2 regions of the Lactobacillus sp. CA30L genome follow, and region 1 is predicted to be linked to the other one. Evidence: predicted binding sites of a transcription regulator. Region 1 holds the regulator's gene; the other holds the start of a gene.
The links. Region 1 encodes HrcA, which represses chaperone genes, less so after heat shock. Its sites were predicted from a motif close to TTAGCACTCNNNNNNNNNGAGTGCTAA; they were not measured.
Positions count from the first base shown of each region.

Region 2: AC2JF8_RS00420 (ATP-dependent Clp protease ATP-binding subunit) is a predicted target of HrcA. The motif match lies at 1,622-1,648, and genes of this name have one in related genera.

Region 1 is NZ_JBWXGB010000005.1:4,393-15,972, reverse strand. It holds gene infB (translation initiation factor IF-2) at 1-242, shown strand, start outside; gene AC2JF8_RS06655 (ribosome-binding factor A) at 261-623, shown strand; gene truB (tRNA pseudouridine(55) synthase TruB) at 666-1,559, shown strand; gene ribF (riboflavin biosynthesis protein RibF) at 1,579-2,511, shown strand; gene hrcA (heat-inducible transcriptional repressor HrcA) at 2,644-3,693, shown strand; gene grpE (nucleotide exchange factor GrpE) at 3,706-4,317, shown strand; gene dnaK (molecular chaperone DnaK) at 4,336-6,201, shown strand; gene dnaJ (molecular chaperone DnaJ) at 6,276-7,415, shown strand; gene lepA (translation elongation factor 4) at 7,571-9,409, shown strand; gene recJ (single-stranded-DNA-specific exonuclease RecJ) at 9,463-11,580, shown strand, end outside.
Region 2 is NZ_JBWXGB010000001.1:83,550-95,129, forward strand. It holds gene AC2JF8_RS00420 (ATP-dependent Clp protease ATP-binding subunit) at 1-1,575, opposite strand, end outside; gene ykzS (protein YkzS) at 1,715-1,948, shown strand; gene AC2JF8_RS00430 (phosphocarrier protein HPr) at 2,060-2,326, shown strand; gene ptsP (phosphoenolpyruvate--protein phosphotransferase) at 2,326-4,059, shown strand; gene spx (transcriptional regulator Spx) at 4,194-4,592, shown strand; gene AC2JF8_RS00445 (adaptor protein MecA) at 4,697-5,431, shown strand; gene AC2JF8_RS00450 (competence protein CoiA family protein) at 5,495-6,355, shown strand; gene AC2JF8_RS00455 (DsbA family protein) at 6,330-6,947, opposite strand; gene AC2JF8_RS00460 (CYTH domain-containing protein) at 7,029-7,652, opposite strand; gene yjbM (GTP diphosphokinase) at 8,129-8,758, shown strand; gene AC2JF8_RS00470 (NAD kinase) at 8,758-9,564, shown strand; gene AC2JF8_RS00475 (RluA family pseudouridine synthase) at 9,551-10,441, shown strand; gene AC2JF8_RS00480 (lactonase family protein) at 10,621-11,580, opposite strand, start outside.

The DNA of each region.
Region 1 (11,580 bases):
TCGGAACGATTGCCGGTGCCTTCGTTGACTCTGGCTACGTTTCCCGTGATTCGGAAGTCAACCTCATCCGCGATGGCGTCGTGATTTACACCGGCAAGGTGGCTTCACTCAAGCGCTTCAAGGACGACGTCAAGATGGTTAAGCAGGGCTTGGACTGTGGGCTGACGATTGAAGGCTACAATGATATCAAGATTGGCGACGAACTCGAAGCCGTTGAAAAGCAGGAAGTTCAGCCTAAGTAGTTTTGCTAGGAGGAAACGATGAAGCACAGAATAGGTCGTGTTGAAGGAGAGATCCTCCGTGAACTGACTAAGATTTTGCGGAAGAATATTCGTGATCCACGCGTTGATGACGTCACAATCACGGCGGTTGAATGTACCAATGACTTGTCTTATGCGACCATTTATTACAGCATTCTTTCCGAAGATCCGCAAAAAGAAGAGGAAACCGCTGCTGGTTTGGAAAAAGCCAAGGGAATGATGCGCCACCTGCTGGGACAGGTTTTGACCGTCTACAAGGTTCCCGAGCTGATTTTCAAGCGCGATAACTCAGTCAAATATGGTAGTAAAATTGATCGCTTGATTGCTGACCTCAAGAAGCAGGACACGGAGCGAAACAATTAGTTAAAGCGCCAAACGGCGCTTTTTTAGTCGGCGGGGGCAATGATGATAAACGGAATTTTAGTAATCGATAAGGACAAGGGCATGACGAGCAGCGACGTCGTATACAAACTGCGGCGTGCACTGCACATTAAAAAAATTGGCCATGCAGGGACACTTGACCCTGATGTGACGGGCGTCTTGCCGATTGCAATCGGGCAGGCGACTAAACTGATCGAGCTTATGCACACGCGTAACAAGAAGTACGAGGGCACAGGCGTCCTGGGACTAGCAACCGACAGCTACGACCTGAGCGGCAAGGTGCTGGCGAAAGAGGAAATAACGGACCTAATTAGTGCCAGCACGATTCAGACGGCCATGCAGGCCTTTACCGGCTCCATCGTACAGGTCCCGCCAATATATTCGGCCGTGCGGGTCAACGGCAAACACTTGTATGAGTATGCCCGGGCTGGGATCGCGGTTGAACGGCCGCAAAGGACCGTGCGGGTTTTTTCTTATGATTTAAGCGGGAACCCCACGTTGGATCGGCAGGAATGCCGGGAAACCTTTGGCTTTAAGATCGAGTGCAGCAAGGGCACCTATGTGCGCTCGCTTGTTAACGATCTGGGTGCAAAATTAGGCGTGCCAGCCGTTATGGCCAGCCTGAGGCGCACGGCGAGTGCCGGCTTTGATGTTCACCAGGCGGTCAAGCTGGATGAAATTGTCAGCGATCCGAGCAGGGCGGCTGCTCTTATTCAGCCCATCGATGCCTTTTTTGCGGATTACCCGCAGGTGGACCTACCGGAAAACCAGTGGCTCAAGGTGCAAAATGGGGCGGCAATCTCCCTGGAAACAAATGCAAAATGGGTTGCATTACGGTACAATAAAAGGGTTAAGGCAATATATCAAAAAGATGATACCCAGTATCGCCCCTATTTAATGCTTTTACAAAATAATTAGGTGAAATGAAGGCTTTATCGTGCAAATTATCCATTTAACTTATCCGGTAGAAGAAAACTTAATCCCGGACAAAACCGTTTTGGCCCTCGGCTTTTTTGACGGCGTTCACCGCGGCCACCAGCAGCTGATTAAGCTGGCCCAAATGGCGGCGAGAAAAAGCAGCCTGCCGCTGATGGTAATGACCTTTGACCGGCACCCTAAAGAGGTGTACCAGAATGCCGACGTGTCCTACATTGACAGCCTGCCAGAAAAGGCCTACAAAATGCGTGCGCTGGGGGTAGACTACCTGCTGGTGATGCACTTTAACGACCGTTTCAGCAGGCTGACCGCGCAGGAATTTGTCGATGAGATCATCATCAAGCTCCACGCAGACACCGTTGTGGCGGGCTTTGACTATACGTACGGACCGCGGGACGTTGCCAACATGACCAACTTTCCGCGCTTTGCCCGCGGCCGCTTTAAGATTATTGATGTTCCGAAACAGTCTTATGAGGGGCAGAAAATCGGTTCGACCGAAATTAAAAAGGCAATTAGTGCGGGCAACATGGCGCTGGCGGCAGAACTTCTGGGTGAACCCTACGTGATGTCGGGCACCGTCGGGCACGGCTTGCGCAACGGCCACAAGTTGGGCTATCCGACCGCAAATCTGGTCTGGAGCGAGAACAAGGTCGTGCCCAAGGTCGGGGTTTACGCCACGAGAACCAAGATTGGCGGCAGGTGGTACGACTCGATGACCAGCGTGGGCTACAACGTTACCATTCACAATGGCAAAAAAATCTACATTGAATCAAACCTCTTTGGCTTTGATGAAGAGGCATACGATCAAGAAATGATTATCAAGTGGTACAAGTATACCCGCGGCGAGATTAAGTTTGCGGGCCTGGCTGAATTAAAAAAACGGATGGCGCAGGACGAGGCCGAGATCAAGGACTACTTTGCCCGGCAGAAATAGTTTTTTATGTGCAGCGCGGGTTAATTTTATTGCAAAAAAATTAGCACTCAACTTGACATTCTGCTAAATGCTAGTATCATAATAGTTGTTAGCACCTAACAGCAATGAGTGCTAAAAGTGAGGGCGATACTTATGTTGACCGAACGTCAAGAACTAATTTTAAAAACAATTATTAATGATTTTACGCAGACCAATGATCCAGTCGGCTCCAAGACCGTGATGAAGCAGTTGCCGATTAAGGTTTCAAGCGCAACCGTCCGCAATGAGATGGCTGTTTTGGAAGACAAGGGACTGATTGAGAAGACCCACTTGTCGAGTGGGCGCGTGCCGTCAACGGACGGTTACCGCTATTACCTCGATAACCTGGTTGAACCCCTACAGATTCCGTCATCCGTCTACCAGCGAATCGTGAACCAGCTAGACCAGCCGTTTCACCAGGTAAATGAAATTGTGCAGGAGGCAGCCAAGATTCTGTCAGACTTGACCAACTATACGGCCTTTGCGGAGGGACCGGAAAGCAGCAACTTGACCATCACGGGCTTCCGCATTGTCCCGCTGTTTAGCCGGCAGATTATGGCGATTCTGGTGACAAGTGACGGCAATGTCCATAACCAGGTCTACAGTCTGCCGCACAACGTTCACGGCGATGAGGTTGAGAAGGCTGTCCGAATGATTAACGACGAGTTGGTGGGCAAAACGCTCAGCAAGGTAACGCCGGCACTGCTTAACCGCGGCCTGGGCAAGAAGCTCAGCAGTCATCACGCGGGCGAGCTGCTTGATCTGGTTGAGGACGTGATTAACGATGCTGCCAGCGAGCAGATGTACGTTGACGGACAGCTCAACCTATTGAATACCGCTTCAATGAGCGACGTCGCGAGCCTGCGGTCGCTGTATGAACTGATTGACCACAACGACTTGATCTCAAGTTTAATGGACCAACCTAGCGGCACAAGCATCGGCCATTATCCGGTTCAGGTTAGCCTGGGTTCGGAATTGTCCAATGACTTGCTGAAGGATTACAGTCTGCTAACGGCAGAATACAGCGTTGGCTCGCACGGCAAGGGCGTGATCGCGCTGCTCGGCCCGAACAATATGCCGTATTCGCAGGTGATTGGCCTTCTGGAATATTTCAGAAACGAATTGGCCAAGAAGCTGCTGGAGTATTACGGTCGGTTTAAATAAAGGAGGTTAGCCGTGAGTAAGGAAAAATTTCCTAAAGAAAAAAAACTAAAGAAGGATAAAACCGAATCTTCTGAAGCGGCATCCAAGAAAAAAGATGCAGGCAAAAATGAATCAGCTGCCGGAGCAAATTCCGGCAAGCAGAAAGACGCAGGGGATCAGAAAGAAGACTCTGCCGCTAAGCTGGCTGCACTACAGGCTGACAACCGGGACCTCGAAGACAAGTTCCTGCGCAGTCAAGCTGAGATGCAAAATATGCAAAACCGTTATAACAATGAACGCGCGCAGCTGATCAAGTATGAATCGCAGTCTTTGGCAAAGGATATTTTGCCCGCAATGGACAACTTGGAGCGCGCACTGGCCACTAAGGTCGATGACGAAGCCTCAAAGCAGCTCAAGAAGGGGGTTCAGATGACGCTCGACGCACTTGTCAAAGCCATGAAGGACCACGGAATCAGCGAGATTGAAGCGGAAGGCGTCAAGTTTGATCCGACGCTGCACCAGGCCGTGCAAACGGTTGGGGCTGAGAATGATGATCAAAAGGATCACGTTGTCCAGGTCCTGCAAAAGGGCTACCGTTATAAGGATCGTACTTTAAGACCAGCAATGGTCGTTGTTGCACAGTAAGTGAAAGGAAGTTAAACAATGTCAAAAGTTATCGGAATTGACCTCGGAACTACCAACTCAGCAGTTGCTGTTCTGGAAGGAAAAGAACCTAAAATTATTACCAATCCGGAAGGAAATCGGACTACTCCGTCAGTAGTTGCTTTTAAAGATGGCGAAATTCAGGTTGGTGAAGTTGCCAAGCGGCAAGCAATCACTAATCCGAACACGATTTCATCAATCAAGCGCCACATGGGCGAGACCGATTACAAGGTTAAGTTTGGTGATAAGACCTACACGCCGCAAGAAATTTCAGCGATGATCCTGCAGTACATCAAGAAATTTGCTGAGGACTACCTGGGCGAAAAGGTCACTGAGGCAGTAATTACGGTTCCCGCTTACTTCAACGATGCGCAACGTCAGGCCACCAAGGATGCCGGCAAGATTGCGGGCCTGGAAGTTAAACGGATCATCAACGAGCCGACTGCTTCTTCACTGGCCTATGGTCTTGACAAGGATGCCGAAGATGAAAAAGTTCTGGTCTATGACCTCGGCGGCGGCACCTTCGATGTTTCTGTTTTGCAGTTGGGCGATGGGGTCTTCCAAGTTTTATCTACCAACGGTGATACGCACCTTGGCGGTGATGACTTTGATGACAAGATTATTGCCTGGCTGGTCAAGAACTTCAAGGATGAAAACAGCGTTGATTTATCCAAGGACAAGATGGCAATGCAGCGGTTGAAGGATGCCGCTGAAAAGGCCAAGAAGGACTTGTCTGGCGTGTCGTCGACTCATATTTCACTTCCGTTTATTTCTGCTGGCGAAGCAGGACCGCTGCACCTAGAAGCAGACTTAACGCGGGCCAAGTTTGAGGAATTGACGGCTGACTTAGTCGACAAGACCAAGATTCCATTTGACAATGCGCTAAAAGATGCCGACCTCACCGTTAATGACATTGACAAGGTGATTTTAAATGGTGGTTCAACCCGTATTCCAGCGGTGCAAGAAGCGGTTAAGAAGTGGGCTGGCAAGGAGCCTGACCACTCTATCAACCCTGATGAAGCCGTTGCGTTAGGTGCGGCAATCCAGGGCGGCGTTATCTCCGGCGACGTTAAAGACGTTGTTCTGCTCGATGTTACGCCCCTTTCCCTGGGGATTGAAACCATGGGCGGCGTCTTCACCAAGTTAATCGAAAAGAACACGACCATTCCAACCTCTAAGAGTCAAATCTTCTCGACCGCGGCCGACAACCAGCCCGCCGTTGACGTGCACGTTTTGCAGGGTGAACGCCCAATGGCAGCAGACGACAAGACGCTGGGCCGCTTTGAACTGACGGATATTCCTGCTGCTCCACGCGGCGTCCCGCAAATTCAGGTTACCTTCGATATTGATAAGAACGGTATCGTCAACGTTTCTGCCAAGGACATGGGGACAGGCAAGGAACAGAAGATCACGATCAAGAGTTCATCCGGTTTGTCTGATGAAGAAATTCAGAAGATGCAAAAAGAGGCCGAAGAACACGCCGAAGAGGACAAGAAGAAGAAGGAAGAAGTCGACTTGCGCAATGAAGTTGACCAGTTAATCTTTTCGACGGAAAAAACGCTCAAGGACGTTAAGGGCAAGGTATCGGAAGATGATACCAAGAAGGTTCAAGAAGCCCTTGACGCTTTGAAGAAGGCGCAAAAGGACAACAACTTGGACGAAATGAAGACCAAGAAGGATGAATTGTCTAAGGTTGCCCAGGACCTAGCCGTCAAGCTATACCAGGCAAATGGTGGCGCTCAAGGTGCCCAGGGTCAAGGCGGACCGCAGGCAGGTCCCCAGAAACCGGGCACCGAAGGCGGCGATGCAAACAATGGTGCGGCTGGCGACGGTGAGTTCCATAAGGTAGACCCAGATAAGCAATAGGTTTATAATTGAATAAATCAGAAAAGAACTGCCGCAAAGTAGTTCTTTTCTTTTGGAAAGTAAGGAGCTTTTAGATGGCACAGGAAGATTATTATGGTGTGCTCGGTGTTGATCGCAATGCCAGTGATAAAGAAATTAACTCTGCTTACCGTAAATTAGCAAAAAAATACCACCCAGACATCAACCATGAACCGGGTGCTGAAGAAAAGTACAAAAAAATCAATGAGGCCTATGAAGTGCTCCATGACCAAAAGAAGCGGGCCCAGTATGACCAATTTGGTGCAGCCGGTGTTAACGGCCAGGGCTTTGGCGGAGGCGGCCAGGGCTATAGCGATTTTGGCGGTTTCGGCGACTTCGGCGACATCTTCAACGACTTCTTCGGTGGTGCAGCAGGCGGCGCACAGCGCCGGGCTAATCCAACTGCCCCAACGCGCGGGCAGGACCTTGACTATACCTTGACAATTGAATTTATGGATGCCATTAATGGCAAAAAAACTCAGATTTCATATACGCGCAGCGAAACCTGTCCGACGTGTGGCGGCAACGGTGCCGAAAAGGGCACGCACCCAATCACCTGTGACAAGTGCAACGGCACGGGCTACATGACGGTTACCCAGCAGTCGCTGATTGGCGTTGTCCGCCGGCAGACCGTCTGCGACAAGTGTCATGGTCGCGGCGTTATCATTGAACACCCGTGCCAGACCTGCCACGGCGACGGCGTAGTTCAAGGCAAGAACACGATCGAGGTTAATATCCCAGCTGGTATTGATAATGGTCAGCAGCTGCGCTACGAGGGTCAGGGCGAGGCCGGCAAGAATGGTGGTCCTTACGGTGACTTGTATATTAGTTATCGCATCAAGCCGTCAAAGGACTTTGAGCGCAGCGGGACAACGATCTATACTACTGTGCCGATCTCCTTTGCCCAGGCCACGCTGGGGGATGAAATCATGGTTAAGACGGTGCACGGCGAGCAGAAGCTGAAGATCCCCGCCGGCACCCAGCCCAACAAGAAGTTTACCCTGCACGGCGAGGGCGTACCCTATATACGTGGCAACGGCTCTGGCGACCAGATAACAACCGTTGACGTCCAGATACCGAAGTCCATCAACGAGGAGCAAAAGAAAGCCCTGGTCGACTTTGTCAAGGCCGGTGGCGGTTCGATTTCGCCGCAGGAAAAGGGTTTCTTTGAACGACTGAAGGAAAAGCTGCAGTAATTAAGCAAAAGAACTAGCTCTTAACAATTATTCGGAGCTAGTTCTTTTTTTGGATAAGCGCTTGGGTGAGAACGATAAGAAACAGCCAATTTAATTTTATCCATGATGTGAGTTTGTTATAATGGAATGTAATTAGCAGAGGGTGCAAATAATTTATGGACATTAAAAAACTACAAGACTACCAAAAACATATCCGCAACTTTTCCATCGTGGCCCACATTGACCACGGCAAGTCGACGATTGCTGACCGGATTCTGGAACTGACCGATACGGTTTCGGAACGCCAGCTCAAGAACCAAATGCTGGATGACATGCCGCTTGAGCGTCAGCGCGGGATCACGATCAAGATGAACTCAGTTGAGATCAAGTACCATGCCCAGGATGGCGAGGACTACATTTTTCACCTGATCGACACGCCGGGACACGTGGATTTTTCCTACGAAGTTTCACGTTCGCTTGCGGCCTGTGAGGGCGCGCTCCTCGTGGTTGATGCTTCGCAGGGCGTTCAGGCCCAAACACTGGCCAACACTTATTTAGCGATTGACAACGACCTGGAGATCCTGCCCGTAATCAACAAGATCGACCTGCCGTCGGCGGACCCGGAGAAAGCCAAGGAAGAAATTACGGAGATGCTGGGAATAGACGCCACGGACGCGGCAGAGGTTTCCGGCAAGACGGGCCAGGGCATTGCCGAACTGCTGGAATACATCGTCAAAAACGTGCCGGCACCACGCGGCGACCTGGAGGCGCCCCTGAAGGCCCTGATCTTTGATTCCAAGTACGATGACTACCGCGGGGTTGTTCTGTCCGTGCGGATCGAAGACGGCACGGTTAGGCCCGGTGACCGCATTCGCATCATGAACACGGGCAAGGACTACGAGGTAACCGAGGTTGGCGTTCTGAGCCCGCAAACGGTGAAAAAGGATATCCTCATTGCCGGAGACGTGGGCTACGTTACGGCCAACATCAAGTCTGTGCGGGAAACGCGGGTCGGTGACACGATTACTGCGGCTGCGAATCCGACGGCTGAGCCGCTGCCGGGCTACCGTCAGATTCCACCGATGGTATACTCGGGGATGTATCCGGTCGATAATTCCAAGTACGATGATTTGAAAGAAGCCCTGCAAAAATTGCAGCTGAACGACGCTGCACTGGAGTTTGAACCGGAGACGTCAACGGCCCTGGGCTTTGGCTTCCGCTGCGGTTTTTTGGGACTGCTGCACATGGACGTGGTTCAGGAGCGCTTGGAGCAGGAATTTGACCTTGACCTGATTATGACGGCACCGTCAGTTGACTACCATGCGATCATGAACGACGGCTCGACCAATGTAATCGATAATCCGTCTGACCTGCCCACGGCGGGCGAGTACAAGGAGGTCCAAGAGCCTTACGTCAAGGCCGAGGTGATGGTTCCAAACGACTTCGTTGGTCCGGTGATGGAACTGTGCCAGCGTAAGCGCGGCGAGTTTGTCACGATGGATTACCTGGACAAGTACCGCGTTAACGTCATTTATGACATGCCACTGGCCGAAATCATCTATGACTTTTTCGATGACCTCAAGTCCTCGACCAAGGGCTACGCATCGCTTGACTACGAGATTACCGGCTACCGTGCGACCGACCTGGTCAAAATCGATATCCTCTTGAACAAGCAGGCAATCGATGCCCTAAGCTTCATTGCCCACCGCGATGAGGCGCAGAAACGCGCACGGCAAATGACGTCGATGCTCAAGAAGCTGATACCGCGGCAGAACTTCGAGGTCGACATTCAAGGCGCAATTGGGGCCAAAATTATTTCGCGGGCAACGGTCAAACCCTACCGCAAGGACGTTACGTGGAAGATTCATACGGGGGACCCCGACCGGCGCGCAAAGCTGCTTGAAAAGCAGAAACGGGGCAAAAAAAGGATGAAGGCGGTCGGTCGCGTCGAAGTTCCACAGGATGCTTTCATGGCCGTTTTGAAGATGAACGATGATGACCTCAATGCGAACTAGGGGATGTTATTTTGAAGCTGCAAAGTTTAGAAAAGGGTTTTAACTATTAGATGATTGAATGGAAAAAGCGCACTAGCAGTGCGCTAGCACCCGAACTGGCCGCTGAATACCAACTTAGCCCGCTTGCGGCTAAGTTGTTTTCTTTGCGCGGGATTGATACTCATGAAAAGCTCGACTTCTGGTTCAATGCCACGGAAAATGACCTGGCGGACCCCTTGCTGATGCATGACATGGCCAAGGCGGTAGAACGGATCAACAAGGCGATTGACAACGGCGAAAAAATCACCGTCTACGGTGACTACGATGCCGATGGAATCACGGCCACGACGATTATGGTTGAGACCCTAGGCATTTTAGGCGCGGATGTGCATTACTTTATTCCGGACCGCTTCCGTGACGGTTACGGCCCCAATATGGAGGCCTATAAGCGCATCGTGGCCGACGGGACCGGGCTGATTATCACCGTCGATAACGGCGTTACGGGTGTTAAGGAGGTTGCTTATGCTAATGGCCAAGGCGTGGACACAATCATTACCGACCACCATAAGATTCAAGAAGAGGTTCCCGACAGTTATGCGCTTGTGCACAGCAATTATCCGGGGCAGAAGTACCCCTTTGACGATTATTGCGGCGCGGGCGTAGCCTTCACGATTTGTCGGCAGCTGATGCAGGACCCGATGCCCGAGCTGCTTGAACTAGCAATGATTGGCACCATTGGGGATATGGTCAAGGTTTCGGGCGAGGGGCACGTCATCGTTAAGCGGGGCCTTGCAATGCTTAATCAGACCGAACGCCCCGGCCTGCGCGCTTTAATCAAGAACGCGGGGCTGACCATGGGCCAGATTAATGAGACCGACATTGGCTTCGATATTGCACCGCGGATGAATGCAGTCGGCCGTCTTGCCAATGCACAGCTAGTGGTCGAACTGCTTCTGTGTGACGATGAAGAAAAGGCACAGAAGATCGCCGATGAGGTTGAACAGCTTAACGAGAAACGTAAAGAGCTCACCAAGGAGGTCAACGAGGCCAGCCTGAGGCAAATTAAGGCTAACGGCTGGCAAGCTAAAAAAACGCTGGTAATCTACGATCCGACTTTTCACGAAGGCGTCCTGGGGCTGGTGGCCAACAGGGTTGCAGAACAGGTTCATAAGCCGGTTGTGGTCTTAACCAGGAATGATGCGGGCATTGTCAAGGGATCGGGCCGTTCTGTTCCCGGGTTCAACCTCTTCAATGCCCTTAATCCCCTGAAGGAAGACCTCTTGCTAAAGTTTGGCGGCCACGATTTTGCCTGCGGCCTCTCGATGAAAGAAGATAAGATCGATGCGTTTAGGGCAGCCTTTGAAGCCAGTTACCACGGTACGCACGGCAGGGTAACAAAGCACTATGACGCCGAGCTGCCGTTTGCTGATATAGGGCTTGATACAACCGCTGCAATCAAGCAGGTCGGGCCCTTTGGCACGGATAATGAGCAGCCCGTCTTTAGCATTACCCACCCGCAGGTCAGCAGCTGCTTCTACATGGGCAAAGACAAGAACCATATTAAGTTGACGATTACTAAAGGCAATGACAGTCTTGCTGTTGTTGGCTTCAATAAGAAGTACCTGACTAAGGCGCTTCTGCCATATATTGACCAGCTGTTCGTGCACCTGGAGGAAAACCGTTACCAGGGACGGGTCAAGCTGCAGGGCATGATGCAAGGGATGATTTTTGCAGCGCCGCAAACCAGTGCGTCAGTACCTGTCGTTGATTTGCGCCAAGAGAAGTACGTAATGGGGTTTGCGGACACGTACCTGCTGTTCGATGACAAAAACCGGTCACGAGCCGTCAACACGTTTGGGGTTGACCCAGAAAAAATCGCGCTGGTTAGCGAATATGATGGCAACGATGAAGTAGCAGTTTTGCTTGACGTACCGCGTAACCAGCGGGAACTTGATCTGGCCCTGCAGAACGGATACCGGCAGCTCTACCTGCGTTTTCTGATTGACCGGCTGCCCGTTCAAAGTCTGCCGGCCCAATCCCAGTTTGCCAAGGTTTTACGGTACGTTTACCTGCATAGGGGACTAGCAATCGAGGACTACCGCCCGGTGGCCGCCTTTTTGGGGATGGATTACAATAGTCTGCTCTTTATTATGCGCGTCTTCTTTGAATTAAAATTCATTAAGGTGGAACAG
Region 2 (11,580 bases), on a different contig from region 1:
GAGCTGGCCGGCTTCTTCGTAGCCGACGTAGCCCGGAGCCGACCCAATCAGCTTGGAGACCGAATACGATTCCATGTACTCAGACATATCGAAGCGAATCAGCGCATTTTCCGAACCAAACATTTGCTTGGCCAGCTGCTTGGCGAGTTCGGTCTTGCCCACGCCGGTGGGACCAACGAAGAGGAAGGAGCCAATAGGCCGACCGGTCTTGTTGAAGCCGATGCGGTTGCGCCGAATGGCCCGGGCCACCTTGTCAACGGCCTTGTCCTGGCCAATGACGTGCGCCTTAAGGTTGGGGGCGAGATTTTGCAGTTGGTTTTCTTCCTGCTTTTGCAAATCGCCCACCGGAATTCCCGTTTTTTCTTCGACGATCTTGTTCATAATCTTAGCGCTAATCACGGGTGACTTATCGGGATCAACCTTCTGGTCCTTCATCTTATTGTACTTTTCAATCTGGTCACGGTAATAAGCGGCCTTTTCATAGTCCTCATTTTTGAGTGATTCCTGTTTAAGCTGTTGGGCCGCGTCAATCCGTTCCTTCATTTTTTCCTTATCGACGAAGGGAATCGTCAGGTTCATGCGCGAGCCGGCTTCATCGAGCAGGTCGATCGCCTTATCTGGCAAAAAGCGGTCCTGAATGTAGCGCTCAGACAGCTCTGCGGCTGCCTTGATTGCGTCATCCGTGTAGTGCACGTGGTGGTAGCTCTCGTAGCGCTTTTGGATCCCTTGGAGAATCCGGATCGTTTCGTTAACCGATGGTTCCTTAACGTCAACGGGCTGGAAGCGACGGGCGAGTGCTGAATCTTTTTCAATCTCACGGTACTCCTTGAGCGTCGTTGCACCAACTAATTGCAGGTCGCCGCGGGCGAGTGCGGGCTTGATAATGTTGCCGGCGTCCATGCCGCCCTCGGCATTGCCCGCACCAACAATCTCGTGAATTTCATCGATAAAGAGAATAATCTCCTTGTGGTTCTGCAACTCCTGAATCAGCTGCTGCATCCGTTGTTCAAACTGACCGCGAATGCCGGTGCCCTGTACCAGTGAAACCACGTTAAGCGAGATGATTCGCTTGTCCTGCAGCTTTGCGGGCACGGAACCGTCAACTATCTGCTGGGCCAACCCCTCAACGACGGCGGTTTTGCCCACGCCGGCTTCACCGATCAGCACGGGGTTGTTTTTCGTTCTTCTATTTAAAATTTCGATCACGCGCGCAATTTCCTTATCGCGCCCAATGACCGGGTCGATTTTGCCCTTTTTGGCAAGTGCGGTCAGGTCTGTACCGTACTGGCTAAGCAGCGAACGACCACCGCCATTGGCACCGTTCGGGGGCGTGGTACCCTGACCGCTACTCATTTGCGGTTCACCGGAGTTGCCACTTGCGCTGCCGTTAAAGCTGTTGAAGAGGTCATTAAAGTCGCCAAAGAATCCACCATTGTCACTGCTCATGTTAATATTTCCCTGTTGTTTTAGTTGTTGATAACACTGTCCACATAAATTAATTTCACGGCTTTGGCCATTGACCTTAGCGAAAAGGTGAATGGAAGCTGGCCGTTTTTGACAATTTTGACAAAGCATGTAAATACCGCCTTTCATTTCAAGTTATGTCCACTAAATTATATAATTAGCACTCTAGATAATCAAGTGCTAAGTGCTGGAAAACTTATTTTTAGTAAGTATAAAATATGGTAAAATGACCTGAGCAAAACCAGAAAATTTGCTGAAGGAAGATTTAGTGTGTTTTAGTTTAAAAGAAATGGTGGTATATTTGGATTACCAAATAATTCTTGAGCAGTTGGCAAGTGGTGCGCTTGATCATTATGAAGTGGAACCGGGGAAAGCTTTTGCATTCCAAGCAGCCTTGAGATCTTTTGGCAAAAGACAGAACATAACCGGTAAAGCCCTGCGTGGCGGAAAAATAGTTTATACTAAGTCAAAGAGTGAACTTTAGTGATGTAAACTGTTACATTTTTGTTGTTTAATTCACAAAAAAATGATAATCTAATACACGAATAGGTAGATTTTACCGGTTTGATTTTTTCAATTCAAAGGAGATATTATAATGGAAAAACGCGATTTTCATGTTATTGCAGAAACAGGTATTCATGCTCGTCCGGCTACATTGTTAGTACAGGCCGCTTCAAAGTTTGGTTCAGATATCAACCTGGAATACAACGGCAAGTCTGTTAACTTGAAGTCAATCATGGGCGTGATGTCGCTTGGCGTGGGCAAGAATGCCGATGTGACAATCAGTGCCGAAGGCGACGACGAAAAAGATGCAATCGCAACTATTTCTGACACAATGAAAAAAGAGGGTTTGGCAGAATAATGACCAAGACATTAAAAGGAATTGCTGCAAGCGATGGTATTGCTGTAGCACCAGCCTATCTCTTGGTTGAACCGGATCTTTCGTTCTCAAAGACCACTGTCAGCGACGTTGATGGCGAACTAGCTCGCTACAAGGACGCAGTTGCAGTCTCAACGACTGAAGTTGAAAAAATTCGTGATGATGCGAAAAAGAGTTTAGGTGAAGACGAAGCCCAGGTCTTTGAAGCCCACTTGATGATTTTGAATGACCCTGAATTTACCGGGGCGATTGAAACCGCAATTAAGGATCAAAAGGTCAACAGTGAAGCGGCGCTTGACGAGACGGCGCAGAAATTCATCAGCATTTTTGAGGGCATGACCGATAATGCGTACATGCAGCAGCGTGCGGCCGACGTGCGCGATGTCTCAAAGCGGATTATGGCCCACCTCTTAGGCAAGGAATTGCCTAATCCAGCTGCTATTGACCATGAGGTTATCGTCGTTGCCCACGACTTAACCCCGAGTGATACCGCGCAGTTAAACAAAAAGTTTGTTAGGGGCTTTGTCACCGATATCGGCGGCCGGACAGCCCACTCGGCCATTATGGCCCGTTCGCTCGAATTGCCAGCCGTTGTGGGGACCGATTCGATCACCACGGACGTTGAAAACGGCCAGACGCTGGTTGTTGACGGGCTGAACGGTGATGCGGTTGTTGAACCAAGCGCCGACCAGATCGCTGCATACAAGCAAAAGAGTGCGGCTTTCTTAAAGCAGAAGGCTGAATGGGAAAAACTGAAGAATGAACCATCAGTGACCGCTGACGGCAAGAAGTTCACGATTGCGGCAAACATTGGTACGCCCAATGATATGGAAGGCGTACATGCAAACGGTGCCGAGGCCGTTGGTCTGTACAGAACCGAATTCCTGTATATGGACTCCAAGGACTTTCCGAGTGAAGATGATCAATTCAATGCTTATAAAGAAGTCATTGAGGGCATGCATGGCAAGCAGGTAATCATCAGAACAATGGACATTGGTGGCGACAAGCACCTGGATTACTGGGACCTGCCGGAAGAAATGAACCCATTCTTGGGTGTGCGGGCAATCAGATTGTCATTGCAAAATGAACAGATTTTCCGGACGCAGCTGCGTGCACTTTTGCGGGCTTCGGCATATGGTAGCCTCGGGATTATGTTCCCGATGATTGGCACGCTGGCCGAATTGCGTAAGGCCAAGGCCATTTTGAGCGAAGAAAAAGACAAATTGACTGCAAAGGGCACAAAGGTTGGTCAAGACCTGCAAGTGGGCATGATGATTGAAGTTCCAGCGGCAGCGGTTTTAGCCGATCAATTTGCCAAGGAAGTTGACTTTTTCTCAATCGGCACCAATGATTTGATTCAGTACACAATGGCGGCTGACCGTGGCAATGATAATGTTTCTTACCTTTATCAACCGGCTAACCCCGCAATTTTGCGCTTAATCAAGCACACGATTGATGCAGCCCACGAAAATGGCATTTGGTGTGGCATGTGTGGGGAGGCTGCTGGCGATAGCACCATGTTCCCGATTCTGCTGTCAATGGGACTCGACGAGTACTCAATGAGTGCAACCTCAATTTTGCGCATTAGAAGCTTGATGAAGAGTCTTAACACCGCTGACATTAAGGAATTAGCCAACCAGGCTTGTTTTATTTCCGAAACGGCAGAGGAAAATGAGCAGCTCGTTAAGGACTTAATGGCAAAAGTAAACAAGTAACCAAGAAAAAGACACATTAATGAAAATTGATGTGCCTTTTTTAATATTTATTTTAAAATACTACTTACAAAAAAGAAGTAATGTGCTATAATGTTTCTGGTAAGGAATAGTATCGTTCAAAGGAGCGTGAATATATGGTAAATTTATATGTATCTCCGAGTTGTACCTCATGCCGCAAGGCCAAGGCGTGGCTGAAGAAGCACGATATTTCTTTTCGGGAAAGGAATATTTTTTCAGAGCCACTTACCAAGGCGGAACTTATCCAAATTCTGCGGATGACTGAGAATGGCACGGAAGAAATTATTTCAACGCGTTCGAGAGCATTTCAACAACTGAAAATCAACCTTGATGATCTATCAATCGATCAATTGCTTGGCTTGGTTGAGAAGAATCCAAGTCTTTTAAGACGACCAATTATTATGGACGACCGACGCCTCCAGGTTGGTTATAATGAGGACGAAATCAGGCGGTTCTTGCCGCGCAAGGTTCGCCGGCTTGAGCTTGAAGAAATGCAGAAAACTGCAGACCTGTAATTAAGAATTTTTGCGGAAAAAGCGTTGGTTTTTAGACTAACGCTTTTATTTTATGGGCAAAATAGGCTACAATAGTTGAAAGGATCCAGTGGAGGTGAGAACTCGTGCAAGTAGATCACATTAATGAAAATACTATTCGGGTACGAATAGATAAAAATGAACTGGCAAGGCGTGGCTTGAAGGTCTTAGACCTGCTGGGCGACAGGGATAAGATTCAGCATTTTTTCTATTCAATTTTGGATGAAGTTGACACTGACCACTCATTTAGTCAGGATGCGCCCGTTACTTTCCAGGTGATGCCCAATAATGGCGGGTTGGACCTGCTCATTACCAAGGTGCCAAAAAAGGACCGCGATGACCTGTCCCAGCTGATTGATAGCGCCACGGGTGAGCCCCAGATGGGCCCGGGCAAAAATGACCTGCGCAGGTCGTTTCTGGACTTGGAGGCCGATGATGACGACGCGCAAGAAGAATCGGCTGGGGCGGATGAAGACGATGCGATCAAGGCCAAGATGGAAAAGTCGCTCAAGAAGTTCCAGAAGGAGCAGGCGTACTGCTTTGATGATATTGACCGTGTGACAGAACTGGCCGACAGCTTGCGGGTAAGCGACCTTTCTTCAAGCCTTTACTTCGAGCGGGGAAAATTCTACCTGGATTTGGACTTTCAGGATGAAAACTACGTGGAACTCAAGCCCGATGACGCATGGGCAATTGCCACCGAATATGGCCTTAAGGTTAAAAGAAGCGAGATGGCGCGGGTCAAAACGACCGGCAAGTGCCTGATTGCGCATGACGCCTTGGAACAGTTGCGCAACTATTTTACTAAAACGAAGCACTGATGCTCTAATAAAGGACAAGGTAAAACTTGTCCTTTTTGCGTACTTAATTAAGGGGTGGCGATTATGTACGCGGCACTGTTGAACAATAAGCTGGTAGCGGCGAAAGTAGCGGCCAAATTGCTGGAAAAAGGGACCATCCGGGTGCAGGAGCAGCTGTTCTATTGTCCCCGCTGCGGGCAAAAGGTGCAACTCGTGATTAAGGCCGCTACGGCCTACTTTAAACACGCAGCACGGGTTAATAACTCGGTTAGCGAAAAAGAAGAACATGCCCGCAGCAAAAAATTCCTGCAGTCTGCGCTGCGTGGGGCACATTTTGATGCCTGTCTTGAGGTTTCACTAGCAGGCGGGCGACTGCGTGCCGATGTCCTGGCAAGCCCGCAGCTGGCCTTTGAGGTGCAGTGTGCGCCGCTTGGCAGCGCTGAGTTCAGCCACCGTCATGCCCTGTATCATAAGATTGGCGTCAGGGACATCTGGGTAGTAGGGCGCCGGCACTACCTGCAGCGCAGCATCAAAAAAACACAACTCATTTTCTTTCGCGAAAACAGGTTGTGGCGTGATTATTATTTAGAAATCAATCCTTATAGAGAAGTGCTGACCCTCAAGTATAACGTCAAGCTTGCACCGCTGTCGGAGACCGTCCATTGCCAAGCGGCGATTTTTGCGTTGAACGCGGCTGGATTAGCGCGTCTGTGGCACTTTCGCCCGGTGCTTAAAGACTACCGCGTGGATCCCGGCGTGCAGAGGCGTTACCTGCAGCAGCAAGTGGTGCAAAAGAGTATTAAGGGAATGTGCATCGCGGCTAAATTATACGAGAACCAGATGACAATCGCCGACCTGCCCGAGTGGGTGTTTAGCCGGCTGCGCCGGGTTCATTCATGCGACAATGCTTCTTTTTACCTTAAATCAGGCGCAGGTGGGTGCTAGGGTAGTACTTCTCTTGCTCCTCCAGGCAACTCCCGTTTTGTAGCAGCGTGATCAATTTGTCGTGTGCCACGATGCCCTCCAGAAGGATGCCGTTGTAGTTGCCGCTTTCGTTGAAGATGATGGTGGTGGGGAAGTTGTTGACGCTGAATTTTTGTGCCAGGTTCTTGTCCAGCTGGATCGAATCCTCGATGTAGCCGCTAATGGCGGGGCTGGTGATCCGGTCGTAGTCGAGGTTGAGCTTGTTTGCGATTTTCTTCGGTAGGTCTGCGGAATACCGGTTGAAATTCTGGTTGAGTGCACGCTGCAGGTTTACTAGGAATGAACGGGCTTTTTTGTTGCCGTATTCGAACTTGATAGCGTGGTAATTGCGCAGGGCCTGGTAAGATGCCAACGTGTATTCCGAGACGCTGCTGATGTGCTGTCTGGCCCGCTTGCGCCGCATGATATCATCCTTGATAACCTTCGCATTGGTAATGGGAACGAAGTGGAAACAGGTATTGATATTGAGTTCATCGATTGCTTCTTTAACTAAAACTTCTGCATCGTAGCAATATGTGCCAATGGGATTAACAAAGAGAAAAATCTCAAACATAGTCAGACTCCTCCGTACTGATTAAGTGGCTGTGTATTTTTTGAATGGCCGGTTGAACTAGGGGAAATACACTTAACGTATTCACATTTTAGCACGGTGATTGAAAGCGCGCGCAATTTTTGCCTGGTTGGTGTTGGCGGCGTTTTGGGTAAAACCGTAGTCCTGCTTTAACTGGCTTAAAACACCCTTGATTAAGGCTAGTTGCGAATTCTCAATCTCGAGTTCAAAGTCTTCGTAGCCATCGGGGTAAACGGTATCATCAAGCGTCAGCTCGCAGCCGTGCGGCCCCCTGAGAAGGCTGCGGTGGGTCTTGGAATAGGTTTGCAAGCGCAGACTTATAGCAGGACCAAAATGCGCGTTGAGGTAGCTGCCGACGGTGCCGTGAAAATTAAAATCAGGGTGCGTTTGGGCTTGGTCGACCAAGTGCCGGGCCGCGGCAAGCGTCAGGGCGTCATTGATCTCGATCGCCTCGTGGTAGTTGGCCTGGACGGGACTGGTATTTGGCACCTTCAGCGTCTGTTCGCCGTGGTCGGCGAAGAGCCGAATGCGGCAGCTCACGTTGGCCTCTTTAAGAAGGCCGCTGTCCGTATCAAAGTAGTAGTTGACCTGGTCAAAGCTGCTCTTGGACGCAAAGCCCGCAAGCACTTTGCGGTAGATATCCTGAGGCAAGACAACCTTGGCCTCAATTTCGGTGTTTTCAGACATAAAGCAATCATTCCTTTCCAACTTGCGCAAAAATTCAAAAAACAGACCCAGTTTCATTTAAGTACTACATGAAAGATTTTAGCGGTCCGCCCTTGTGCGCTAGCGCTAGCAATTTAGCCTTCAAGCATAGTATCTATCATTTTCGGTCAAGATTAGTAAAATAGTCAAAATTTTAGCTTATGAAAGCATAAAAATAACGCGCAAAAGAAGTCCTATACAGGGGCTTATTGAAAGCAAGATGGCGCATTCACGCCACGGCATGCGCCGAGCGTGTCAACTAGTTTATCATAATCTTAAGGTAGTGATTAAGGATGGGTGCGCAAAAATGCTTGCGGTGCTAAAAGGCCCTTGGCGCCAGTCAATTAGCCAGCATTGTCAAAAAAATAGTCCGCTTTCTGTAAACGGTTGCTCCGTAAAATTGCTCGCACGTGTTTTGTGTTAAAATGAGTATGCTGTTTGAGAAAGGAACTATTTCTATGAAAATGGATTGGGATAATTTTTTGTGGCCCTACGATGAGGCCGTTCGAGAATTAAAGGTTAAGTTCCGCTCCCTTAGGCAGAGCTTTTTGACTAAAGGGGAGCTTTCACCGATCGAATTTGTGGTCGGCCGGGTAAAGTCGGTCGATTCAATTAAGGAAAAAATGGAGCGCCGGGTGATCAGCCCGGACGTGATTGAAACCGATATGCAGGATATTGCGGGCATCAGGATTGTTAGTCAGTTCGTCGATGACATCTATAAGGTTGTCGACCTGATTCACGCGCGTGCGGACATGGAGGTGGTTGAAGAGCGTGACTATGTGCAGAACGCTAAGCCGTCCGGCTACCGCTCATACCACATGGTGATTTCCTACACCGTCTATCTGCCCGCCGGTCCCAAGAAATTACTGGCTGAAATTCAAATCCGCACCTTGGCGATGAACTTCTGGGCGACGGTCGAGCATACGCTGAACTATAAGTACCAGGGCTCGTATCCCGATGACATTTCAAAGCGGCTGAAGTCGACTGCGGAATCCGCGTACAAGCTTGACGAGGAGATGTCGCTGATCAAGGACGAGGTGCAGGAAGCACAGAGAGTCTTCACCAAAAACAAGGGTAAGGAAAAATAATGAGGATAGCAATCGCCCATAATACGAATCAAGAGACGCTGAAGGTGGTGGCGCACCTGCGCAAAGTGCTTGAAGCAAAAAACGGCGTGGTCTTTGACGCCAAGTACCCCGACGTGGTCATCACGGTCGGTGGAGATGGGACGCTGATCAACGCCTTCCACCGCTATGAAAGCCAGATTAGTTCCATTCGGTTCATCGGCATTCATACGGGGCACCTCGGATTTTACACTGACTGGCGCAGCACGGGGGTGGACAAAATGGTTGACGCACTCTTTTTGCGGGAGCCAGAAACGGCGCGCTACCCGCTGCTGGAAGCCGAGCTGGTGACGGAGGCAGGCGAAAAGCGGCACTACCTTGCGCTGAATGAGTCGGCGGTCAAGCGGGTTTCGCACACCCTGGAGGCCAACGTCTTCATTGACGACCAATTCTTTGAAAACTTCCGCGGCGACGGACTCTGCGTGTCAACGCCAACCGGGTCGACGGGCTACAACAAGTCGCTCGGAGGCGCCGTGATTCACCCCCAGCTCAAGGCCCTGCAGATGGCCGAGATTGCGTCCATCAACAACCGGGTCTTCAGGACGCTGTCGTCGCCCATCGTAATTGCCCCCCAGCAGCAGATCACAATTGTGCCCAACGCCGACCACTTCGTGATGACCGTTGATGGCAGCCGCATCAACGTGCGCAACGCGCGGAAAATCAACTACCGCATTTCCAGCAAGGCAATCCGCTTTGACCGCTTCGGGCACACGCACTTCTGGACTCGCGTTCACAGTGCCTTCATTGGAGACGACAATGACGTGGTTTAAACTTACCGTCCGCGGGCAGGGTTCGCTGCGCCTGGGGGCTTTTTTAATGAAAAACGGTTTCTCCAAGCAGGCGATTAACGACGCCAAGAACCGTGGCGGCCTGCTGCTGGTCAACCACCACCGCCGCTACACCAACTATCTTCTGCATGCGGGCGACGAGGTAATCTTCGTGGCCGGCAAGGAAAAAGACAACCCGTGGCTGCGACCGTCGACGAAGCCGCTTGCTATTGTCAAGGAGACGCCCAACTACCTGTTGGTCAATAAAGAGGCGGGGCTGCTTTCGATTCCGTCGCGCTATGACGATAATGCACTGGTCAACCGTGTTTTGGGTTATTTTGTGCAGAAAAAGCTGACGGGTATCAAGCCCCACGTCGTGACGCGTCTGGACCGAGACACGTCGGGGCTAGTCCTGATCGGCAAGAACGCAATTGCCCACGCTCGTTTCAGCAAGCTGAGCAAAGATGACTTCATTAAAAAATATCATGCAATCGTGCACGGCAACTTTGCTCTAGGTGAACTGGCAGGCGTCGTTAACGCGCCGATTGGACGCGCAACCGCCACCGTTGCACGCAGCATCGATTCCGGCGGCAAGGCGGCCGTGACCGCTTACCGCGTGTTGAAGCAGGTTCCGGGCGCGAGTCTGGTCGAGCTGCGCCTCTACACGGGCCGCACGCACCAGATTCGTTTGCACATGCAGCATTTGGGCCACCCCTTGTTTGGCGACCCATTGTACGGCGTTCGCGACGACTTTGACCGCCAGGCACTCAACTGCTTTTACTTGTCCTTCCCGGACCCCTTTGCGGGTGGCGCGCAGGTTGAGGTCACAGTTCCGGAGCCGCGGGACATGCAGGACTTGTGGCAGGAACTGGAGGGATAATAAAAGTGCTGTATTATTTATGACCATCTGGCAAATAATGTGGCTTTGAAGCCGGGGCGTGCAATCCGCGGGCGCAAAAGCGGGGGGCAGCAATTAAGCAGCATAAGGACGAGTCTAATTAGATGGACCAAAAAACGCACGCGGGCAGTTGCCAGCGTGCGTTTTGCATGCGTCTTAACCTATTCTTGAAACTGAACGCAGGTCCCTTCGGGAACCGCAATGTTTTTTTGGATGGGGGTCAGGCAGCCGTCCTGCGTGCTGCGCGTGTAGAGTGTTGCGTTGTCGGAATTCTGGTTGACCGCGACCACCAGGCGCTGGGACCGGTCCCAGCCAAAGTCGCGCGGAAATTCCCCGAAGGTCGAAACGCGCTGGCGCAGCTGCAGCGTGTGGTCGGCGTTGACGGCAAAGACGGTGATAGAGTCGTGGCCGCGGTTGGAAACGTAGACAAATTTGCCGTCGCGGCTGATTCTGATGGCCGCCGCACCGTTATGAGCGGTGAAGGTAGAGGGGATTGTGGCGTAAGTCGCAACGCTTGAGAAGCTCCAGTTTTTTTCGCTGAACTTAACGAGGTTAACCTTGCTGGCGAGTTCGCCGACCACGTAGAAGTATTGTCCGTCGGGGCTAAAAACAATGTGTCGGCTGCCAAAGCCGGCTTCGTTGTGGTAGCTGGCCAGTTGGCGCAAGCGCCCATTTTCAAGACGGTAGAAGTCGACGCGGTCATTGCCTAAATCGCAGCTGACCAGGTTGCCGGCGGGCGTTTCGTCAAAGAAGTGGGGGTGCGGGCCGTCGGCTTGTTCGGGCTGCGGGCCCAGCGTATCTGCGGTGTGAACAACCTGATCGAGCAGCGTCAATTCACCTGCCGCATCGTAGGAGAAGACGGCCAGGACCGCTGTGTGGTAGTTTGCCGTGTAGAGCAGCTTTTGCGTGCGGTTGATGCCAATGTAGGCCGGCGATGAACCCGGCGTCAGGCAAGAAGACGCCTCCTGGTACTTCCCGGCGTGCAGCCTAAAGGCGGTGATGCCGCCACAATCGCCTGCCTTGGTAATTGCAAAGATGAGGTCCTGGTCAACGGCGAAGTAAGTGGGGCCGTCCACTCTGATTATTTCCCGCGCCGCGGTTAGTCTTGCTTGACCGTCATC